Regions from separate parts of the Paenibacillus sp. Y301 genome, predicted to be linked through region 1. Evidence: riboswitches for the same ligand, from Rfam matches in the RefSeq annotation. Region 1 holds a riboswitch; the other holds the start of a gene.
The links. Region 1 has a riboswitch for cyclic di-AMP ahead of AC1D69_RS03505 (KamA family radical SAM protein). Riboswitches for the same ligand answer to the same signal wherever they lie in the genome.
Positions count from the first base shown of each region.

Region 2: linked by a shared signal. The riboswitch ahead of AC1D69_RS05730 (TrkH family potassium uptake protein) and the one ahead of AC1D69_RS03505 (KamA family radical SAM protein) in region 1 are both predicted to bind cyclic di-AMP.

Region 1 covers NZ_JCAIUL010000002.1:14,617-19,056, forward strand. Annotated here, with positions in the region: gene AC1D69_RS03495 (MerR family transcriptional regulator) at 1-12, shown strand, start outside; gene AC1D69_RS03500 (FAD-dependent oxidoreductase) at 159-1,970, shown strand; cyclic di-AMP (ydaO/yuaA leader) riboswitch at 2,080-2,218, shown strand; gene AC1D69_RS03505 (KamA family radical SAM protein) at 2,396-3,589, shown strand; gene yunB (sporulation protein YunB) at 3,710-4,440, shown strand, end outside.
Region 2 covers NZ_JCAIUL010000002.1:482,366-486,805, forward strand. Annotated here, with positions in the region: gene AC1D69_RS05725 (CPBP family intramembrane glutamic endopeptidase) at 1-929, opposite strand, end outside; cyclic di-AMP (ydaO/yuaA leader) riboswitch at 1,361-1,527, shown strand; gene AC1D69_RS05730 (TrkH family potassium uptake protein) at 1,591-2,931, shown strand; gene AC1D69_RS05735 (potassium channel family protein) at 2,971-3,639, shown strand; gene AC1D69_RS05740 (LysR family transcriptional regulator) at 3,769-4,440, opposite strand, start outside.

The DNA of each region.
Region 1 (4,440 bases):
AAGATATCCTGAATGTGTAAACATCGGGTTAACCCCATACTTTTCATTTTTCCACACCTTTATACGTGCAAAATTTCACAAAGTCTGCTTGACGTCGTGATGACCCAACCATATAAGATCTATGTATACAATGATTTTATACGCCAAGGGGGAAAACCATGAAAAGGAATTGGAAAAGGGTAAATTTCTTGCTGTTGGGATTAGTATTAATACTAAATGTAGTTGCTTGTTCAAATTCTGCCAAAGATACTAACGCAAATTCGAATACAACTTCGGGAACAGCAACTTATAAAGCAGGTACTTACACATCAAAGGCACAAGGTAACAATGGTGATATCACGGTTGAGGTTGTATTTGATGATAACGCGATCGTATCTGTAACTATTAAAGAGCATAGCGAAACGGATAGTCTTAGCAATACACCATTCGAACGTATCCCTCAGCAAATTGTTGAGGGACAGACATTGGCAGTTGATGTTGTGTCAGGCGCTTCTAATTCATCGAAGGCGATCCTTGCTGCGGTTGAAGATTGTGTCAAGCAAGCGGGCGGAGATGTAGCTACCCTTAAGGTTGCTGCCATAACGGATGATAAGGCACAAAAGGAAACTGAACTAACAACGGATGTTGTCGTTATTGGTGGAGGAGGTACAGGTCTCACAGCTGCTGGATCTGCGTTTGAGAACGGCGCCAAGGTTATTGTACTAGAGAAAATGGCAACGGTAGGTGGTTCTACAGCGTTATCTGGCGGAGGTATTTCTGCAACAGGTACTCGTTTCCAAAAGGAACTAGGCATTGAGGATTCACCAGAATCATGGATGCAGTTGTGGAAAGAGCGTCAAAGTACAAGTAATCCTGATAGTATATATCCAGATTATGATCGTGTAGAAACCTTTATGGATGAGGCAGTAGATACAACACACTGGTTGGTTGATTATATGAATCATAAGTATACTCGTGTGGAAGGATATGGTGTTGATCCTGTAGCTCGCCTTCATTTTCCTGAAGCTGGTGGTGCTAGCTTAATTGCAAATCTAGATAAGACCCTTAAAGATAAAGGAGTCGATATCCTTTTAGAGACAAAAGCAACGGAATTAATCACGGATGATAAAGGTAACGTAATTGGTGTTGCAGCGGAGAATGCTGAAGGAAAGCTGATCGTTCATGCGAAAAAAGTCATCATCGCTTCAGGAGGATTTGCTAAGAGTGAGGAAATGATGAAGCGTTTCTTACCTCAATTTGTTGACGATATGGGGATCAGTGCAGCTGCTGCGGGTAGTACAGGTGATGGGATAGTCATGGCAGAAAAATTAGGCGCAGCGTTATACGAAGATCCGTGGGTGATTGGTCTAGGTATGGGAAGTTTGGTTCCAGAATTACGTGGTATTGAATGGGATACTACTAAAGTATTAGTGAACGAAAAAGGCGAACGTTTTATGGATGAAAATAGTCATTACGCTATTGTAACAAATAAAGTGCTTCCTAACGAACAGGTATGGATGGTTATAGATTCAAGTGAAGCCAATGCGAAAGTAATTGGTGCCATTGAAGGTAAACTTCCTAATGCTGAGATCGCTGTCGGAAATACAATGGAAGAATTAGCCTCTACTATGCAAGTATCTGGAGCAGCTCTTGTGAAAACAATGGATACTTTCAATGCTGGAGTAACTTCAGGTAAAGATGAATTCAACAAAGAAGTAAAGACACTTGTATCTGTTAATAAAGGGCCATTCTATGCTTTTAAATACTATCCTAAAACTATGGGTACATTTGGTGGAGTGAAAGTCGACGAACATTATCGTGTTGTAAAAGAAGATGGCTCAGTCATCGACAATCTTTATGCGGGTGGAGAAGCAGCGAATCGCTATTTATACAACCAGGTCTATATGTCAGGTAGTGCGGTTCAGTATGCGTTAACTAGTGGACGCTTGAGTGGAGAACATGCTGCAAAGGCAGTTGCTGAAGGAAAGTAATATTTGACGAAGAACATTCATTAAACTAATCTAATGCCTTGATGAATGTTCTTTGTTTTTTTGGAATTTAAAATATCCAACATTTGACTAATTGAATGGACTTATGTACTATAAAGTTACGCTTAATTTTCAGCATAGTAGCTGAAAAGCGGGGGAACCATTTTTTTGGGGCGAATCAAGAGACATTTGTAGGGAACCATCTTTCCCGAGCCCGACAGCTAACCTCGTCAGTAGTAGATGGGTCAACTTATGGTTTATAACTGTTCTAATGACCCGTTATCGGGTCTTTTTGCGTCTTTATGGCCCGATACCCTTCCCAAGGTGAAGTGTTTACTTCGCTTTGTGATGGGACGGGTCATTTTTATTTTAAGAAAAAGGGGGGACAAATGTAACAAACCATATTTTAAACTTCAAGGAGGAGTAATATGCCACAGCCGAAATATATTACCGATATTGATAAGATCATGGAAATCCCGGAACATGAGCGTCAGAAACTTAAACAGATAACGGAGAAATTCGTATTTCGCGTTAATGATTATTACTTAAAGCTAGTGAATTGGGCTGATCCAAATGATCCGATCAAGAAATTAGTTATTCCGAATGAAGGAGAACTATCCGAGTATGGTCGCTGGGATGCATCGGATGAAGACACGAACTACGTTGTACCCGGTTGCCAGCATAAATATAGAACGACGGCCTTATTAATTGTATCCGAGGTATGTGGTGCTTATTGTCGATATTGTTTTAGAAAGCGCTTATTTCGTAATGACGTAAAAGAAGCGATGTCCGATGTAAGCCCAGGAATTGAGTATATTGCGAATCATCCAGAAATAAATAATGTATTACTAACAGGTGGAGATAGCTTAATCCTAGCTACTTCGAAGCTAGAGATCATTCTTGACCAATTGCGTGATATTGAGCATGTCAAAGTTATTCGATTAGGATCTAAAATTCCCGTATTTAACCCGATGCGAATCTACGAAGACGAGAAGTTATTAGAACTTATCAAGAGGCACTCAAGTGCTGATAAACGCATCTATGTCATGGCCCATATTAATCATCCGCGTGAAATAACGCCTGAAGCCAAACGGGGGTTTGAGGCGTTACATCAAGCAGGAGCAATCGTCGTAAACCAAACGCCTATTTTACGTGGAATCAATGATAATGCCGATGTACTTGCAGAACTTCTTGATCAATTGTCGTGGGCTGGTGTCACACCTTATTATTTCTTTATAAATCGTCCGGTTGCAGGTAACCGAGATTTTGTACTTCCGTTGGAGCAGGTGTATCAACTTGTGGAAGAGGCTAAGGCGAAGACATCAGGGTTGGGTAAACGAGTCCGTCTATCTATGAGTCATACATCTGGAAAAATTGAGATCTTAGCTATTGACCACGGTAAGGCTTATTTAAAATATCACCAATCAAGAGACGATGTGTATGGGAAGTTTATGGTTCTGGATTGTCCAAGTGATGCCTCGTGGTTCGATGATTTACCGGGAAATGAGAAGTATTGGAAGCAGCCAGAGAAGAAGTCCGATCGTATTATATCTGTTAACGAATTGCCTGAAATGCCAGTAAAATCTGAACGCTCGAAATCGGCAAAAGTGGCATTACATTAGAATAGAATTATCAGATGTGGAAGACACATACCGGCCATCTTAGATTAGAGCTTCTTCTTTTTTTGTAATCCCAATCATATGCTTGTATAGAGATTTATTGTCGGCATTAGGGGGATGATCATGAAAAGAAGAGCAAGGTGGCATAGCCAGCGAAGCGGGAAACCCAGAAGCAGACGTAGATTGTGGCTTGTTGGGTTTCTCGTTTTTTTAATCATAATGTTTCAGGGATTCGCGTACATAGATCGTAATTTGAAACCACCTATTATGAATTTGGCTCAAATTAGAGTGAAACAGCTGGCGACGGAAGCGATCAATGAGGCGATTACAGCACAGGTTACGCAAGAACAGAATTTCGATGATCTCGTGAATTGGAAAATGGATACGTCCGGCAAGGTATCAGGGTTCATGTTGAATTATGCGGAACAAATGAAGATTACATCCAATACGTTTAAGGTTGTTCAAGCTACATTAAACGACGTACATCAGTTAAAGGAACATATTCCTATTGGGATGGCGTTAGGAAGTCCTTTTCTGGCTTCAATTGGTCCTGGAATTCCCGTGAAAATAGAGCCTCAGGGAGCCGCTAAGATCGAATTATCAACGAGGCAACGGGATGCTGGAATCAATATGATTCTTGTGGAGGTATACATCCACGTCAGTGTAGACGTTGCTGTAGTCATTCCTTTTGATATGGAACATGATTCTGTAGAGACGGAAATACCTATATCATACCTAATGGTTGTAGGTGACGTTCCTATGTATTATTACAACTCTAAAGGTCAACCTATTGGTGGAAATGAAGGGGATGCTCCTAATATTTCAATTCCATTAGATATTAACGGCACCAGCCC
Region 2 (4,440 bases), 470 kb from region 1:
AACCCGAACGTTAGACTTAATCCCGTCAGTCCCTCGGCTTCCAAGGCGGGCAACATATTTAATGTGCTTAGCATGGAGACAATGAAATAGAATGAACTCAGGAATATTCCTCGAACAAAAGAGGTATGCTTTCTCGTTATTGCGCTATATACAATAGCAAGTATGCCAAGCGCTAAAGTGAGGAGTCCATATCCGAGCATGGTCATCCAAACGGCTTTGGTGTGTTCTTTTTCTACATAAGATGTATGTTCTGACGGAATCGAAAAGGAAGGTTCAAAGGAGACGATCCTGTCTGATCCGAAAGTGAACTTCAATTGTAATACGGCCTCGCCAATCGTAGTATTTAAGTCCGAATAGGTAAGGGTCGATTTTTTATTTTCTGTGATCTGGAGAGTCTTTGAATCATATCCTAATTGGGTTAGCCATTGTTCTGCAAGTCTTACATTATTTGTTGTACTGATCGATTCCTCTGTAGGTTCAATAAGGGGCGAGTTCTTCTTCTGAGAAAAGGATACGATATCTCCTGTATTCATATGTACATCTATATTAAGGTAGTTATTGGTATTACCTTCTTTCAGACGGACGCGGTAAACTTCGGTTGGATATTTATGATCGAAAGTAGTATTGTATTTCTCCATTAACTTCTCTTTAGATAAATAACCATATAAATCTGAGTCAGATTGATAGGTGACCAAAGTATCATCGGGTTGACTCAATACATGAATGTGAAGTTGTGACTCAGCATATTGTGTGGCCGCGATTCTTGCTTGATCCTTAGTGATTAATTCTTTGCTTGGTTGCTCCAGTGTATCGGATGCGGTGCTGGGGAATACTTGCAATATCATAAACAGAATCAGACCGATAACCCCACATAGACCGAGAACCTTATAGTTGATATTAAGTTTCAAAGGTTGTCCCGTAGAATTCATTTAATTTCCTCCTAAAAGTTTTTGAGCGCTACTTCTTAGAATTACTTCGTAAAAACTTACATCGAAAGCATAAACTTAAAGTTTTTGAGCGTTACTCCTTGGTAATACTTCGTAAAAACTTACATCGAAAGCATAAACTTAAAGTTTTTGAGCGCTACTCCTTGGTAATACTTCGTAAAAACTTACATCGAAAACATAAACTTCGTTAGATGCTCTTATAAGTAACGATAACATAGCATAGCTTCTAGCGGTAAATCCAGCAAATGTAACTCGAAATGGTGCAAAGCAGATGAATAAGAAGGTAATCATACTTATGGAGAGAGAACCACTGTTCTGATACGTTCTTTCGCTTATATTTAACCCATATCCAGTCATTTGTCCAGAAAATCAATTTGTACAGTTACTGGATAAAGATTATAATCGGAATGCAATTTAATAATGCGCCAAATTTTCATATGAAATACGGGGGAACCATTTCTTGTAGAGACGATTTAGTCTATCTACTTGTGGGGTGAATTTCGTTGTTGAATGAACGAATAGGGTAAGCTGTGCATACCCGAATCCGTCAGCTAACCTCGTAGGCGATATGCAAGCAGGAACCAACCGAGAGGCATTGGATTTCCAGTGTCTTTTTTTGTTGATTTAAAAAGGGGTGAAGCGTGTGAAATGGAAGTATAGTTGGTTCAGATTATCCCCTCCACAAATTCTAGTTATTGGTTTCGCTACCATTATACTACTGGGAACGGTATTGTTAACCTTACCCATATCGAATACGACGGGTAAACCCCTCGCCTTCATTGATGCATTGTTTACAGCAACATCAGCGACTTGCGTTACGGGCTTAGTCGTGCAGGACACGGGGACGTTCTTCAGCACATTTGGGCAAGTGGTCATTATTATGCTCATTCAGGTGGGCGGACTTGGATTTATGACGATGGCTACGTTATTCGCCTTTCTGTTGAAACGGAAGATATCCCTACGTGACCGTTTGCTCCTTCAAGAAGCGATGAATCAGGGCTCAATGGAAGGAATAGTACGACTGATTCGAAAAGTATTACTCTTTTCTCTTATTATCGAAGGATCAGCTGCTGTTCTGTTAACTGTAAGATGGGCAGTAGATATGCCCTTTGGAAAAGCTTTATATTTTGGTATTTTTCATGCCATTTCAATGTTTAACAATGCTGGATTTGATCTATTCGGTGACTTCCGTAGCCTTACAGGTTATGTATATGATCCAATCGTCAACTTTGTGGTGATGTTCCTTATTGTATCTGGAGGAATTGGATTCATTGTTCTATCTGACATGGTCGATTTCCGAAAGACGCGTAGGATATCTTTACATTCAAAAGTAGTACTATCCATGACAGCCTTTCTAATCGTGTTCGGAGCCATTGTTATATTTGTATTCGAGTATTCTAATCCAAGAACATTAGGGTCGTTAAATTGGGGTGGCAAAATCCTTGGCTCCCTCTTCCAATCGGTTACACCAAGAACTGCAGGTGCGAATACGCTTGATCTGGGTAATATGAGACAGGCATCTCAATTCTTTATGATTATACTTATGTTCATTGGGGCTTCTCCAGGATCTACTGGAGGTGGGATCAAGACAACAACGTTTACGCTTATTATTGGTGCTGTGATCTCCATGTTACGTGGACGAGATGACATCGTATTGTTTCGCTACCGGTTTGCGCAAGAACGTATATTTAAAGCGCTCACGATTACACTAGTTGCACTTTTGCTTGTAATGAGTGTAGCGATGATACTTTCTACGACAGAAGACAGTAGTTTTCTAATGATATTGTATGAGACAACTTCTGCATTTGGTACAGTAGGGTTAACGATGGGATTAACCACACATCTGACCTTAGCGGGTAAAATTCTGATAAGTCTAACGATGTTTGCAGGTCGCCTTGGACCACTTACACTGGCATATGCACTGGGTCCGAAGAAAGGCAAAGAGTTATATCGTCATCCAGAGGGTAAAATTATTATAGGGTAGAAGAGAAATTGAGATGATTAAAGGAGTATTGAAAGAGAGATGAAGAAACAGCAGTTTGTCGTTATTGGATTGGGGCGGTTCGGGTCTTCTATTGCTCAAGAACTTATGGCACTGAATTATGAAGTGCTAGGGATCGATCGAAATGAAGAGATTGTAAGTGATATGAGTGAGTTACTGACGTATGCTGTTGTGGCAGATGCCTCAGATGAAGAAGTGCTGAAATCGTTAGGTGTTCGTAATTTCGATTGTGGTATTGTGGCTATCGGAGAAGACATCCAGACGAGTATTCTTGCAACCATACTGCTCAAAGATTTAGGAGTAACGACAGTCGTTGCTAAAGCGATCTCTGTTCTTCACGGAAGAGCATTGGAGAAACTAGGAGTAGATCGAGTAGTGTACCCTGAGCGAGATATGGGCATTCGGGTTGCACATCAACTGGTAACTCCGAACTTACTGGATTATATTGAACTTTCGAAAGATTACAGCATTGTAGAGATGAACGCTCCGTTATGTCTTGATGGTAAGACACTCACAGAGATAAATATTCGTACTAGATTTGGCTGTAGCATCGTGGCTTTGCATAGATCAACTGGCATTATTGTGGCGCCTACAGCAATGGATCAGGTTCGAGCAGGCGATATTATGGTCATTATCGGGTCTAACGAGAATATTGAAAATTTTGAGAATGAACTCATGGATGACAATTAAATAGGAATAGAACCACTTTCGGTAGAGGTAGCTAATTTCTCAAAAAAATGCGAACGTAAAACACAGAGAAGGTCAAGGAGATTATCCTTGACCTTCTCTGTGTTTCTTTTTTTGGTGAAATCATAAAAATCATAAATCTAGGCGATTAAATAAGGATTCTGTTTCTTCGATCCATTGCCGTGCAGCCTTACTTAACTCGGTATATTCACCATAGATTAAGGATGTCGTTCGTCGTGTTTCTTTGAGATCAGGGATATGAATAACTTTGAGATCATTATCGTCAATAAGTTGTTGATGTAGATAAGATTTGGGTAATAATGTTACAGCTTTACAAGTAGGTAATAAGCGGACAATCGCTTCAAACGAGTCGATCTCCATTCGAATATCAGGCATAATACCCGTATTCTCAAATAAGTCGTCCATTAATTTACGATACCATGTCCCACTTGAGAAAATAATCATGGGTGTCTCATGTAAATCGTTCATATGAATGGCTGGTGATTCGGCAAGGGGGTGTTGTCTTGGTAGAACTAATTCCAAGTGATCTTCAAATAAAGGGATACAGTTTAAGCCTCTTTCGTGGATGGATGAAGCAACAATTCCAACGTCGATCTTCTTCTCACGGAGTGCTGAAACAATTTCATGCGTTCTACCTGTAACAAGTTTGATTTCTGCAGTGGGATGCTTCTCCATAAAAGTATTGATCAGTGGTGGAAGCGTTGTTTGAATTGTAGTTAGGCTTGCCCCAAGAGTGACAGAGATCTGACTTCCATCTTTATGCTGAGATAATGTTCGCAAGAA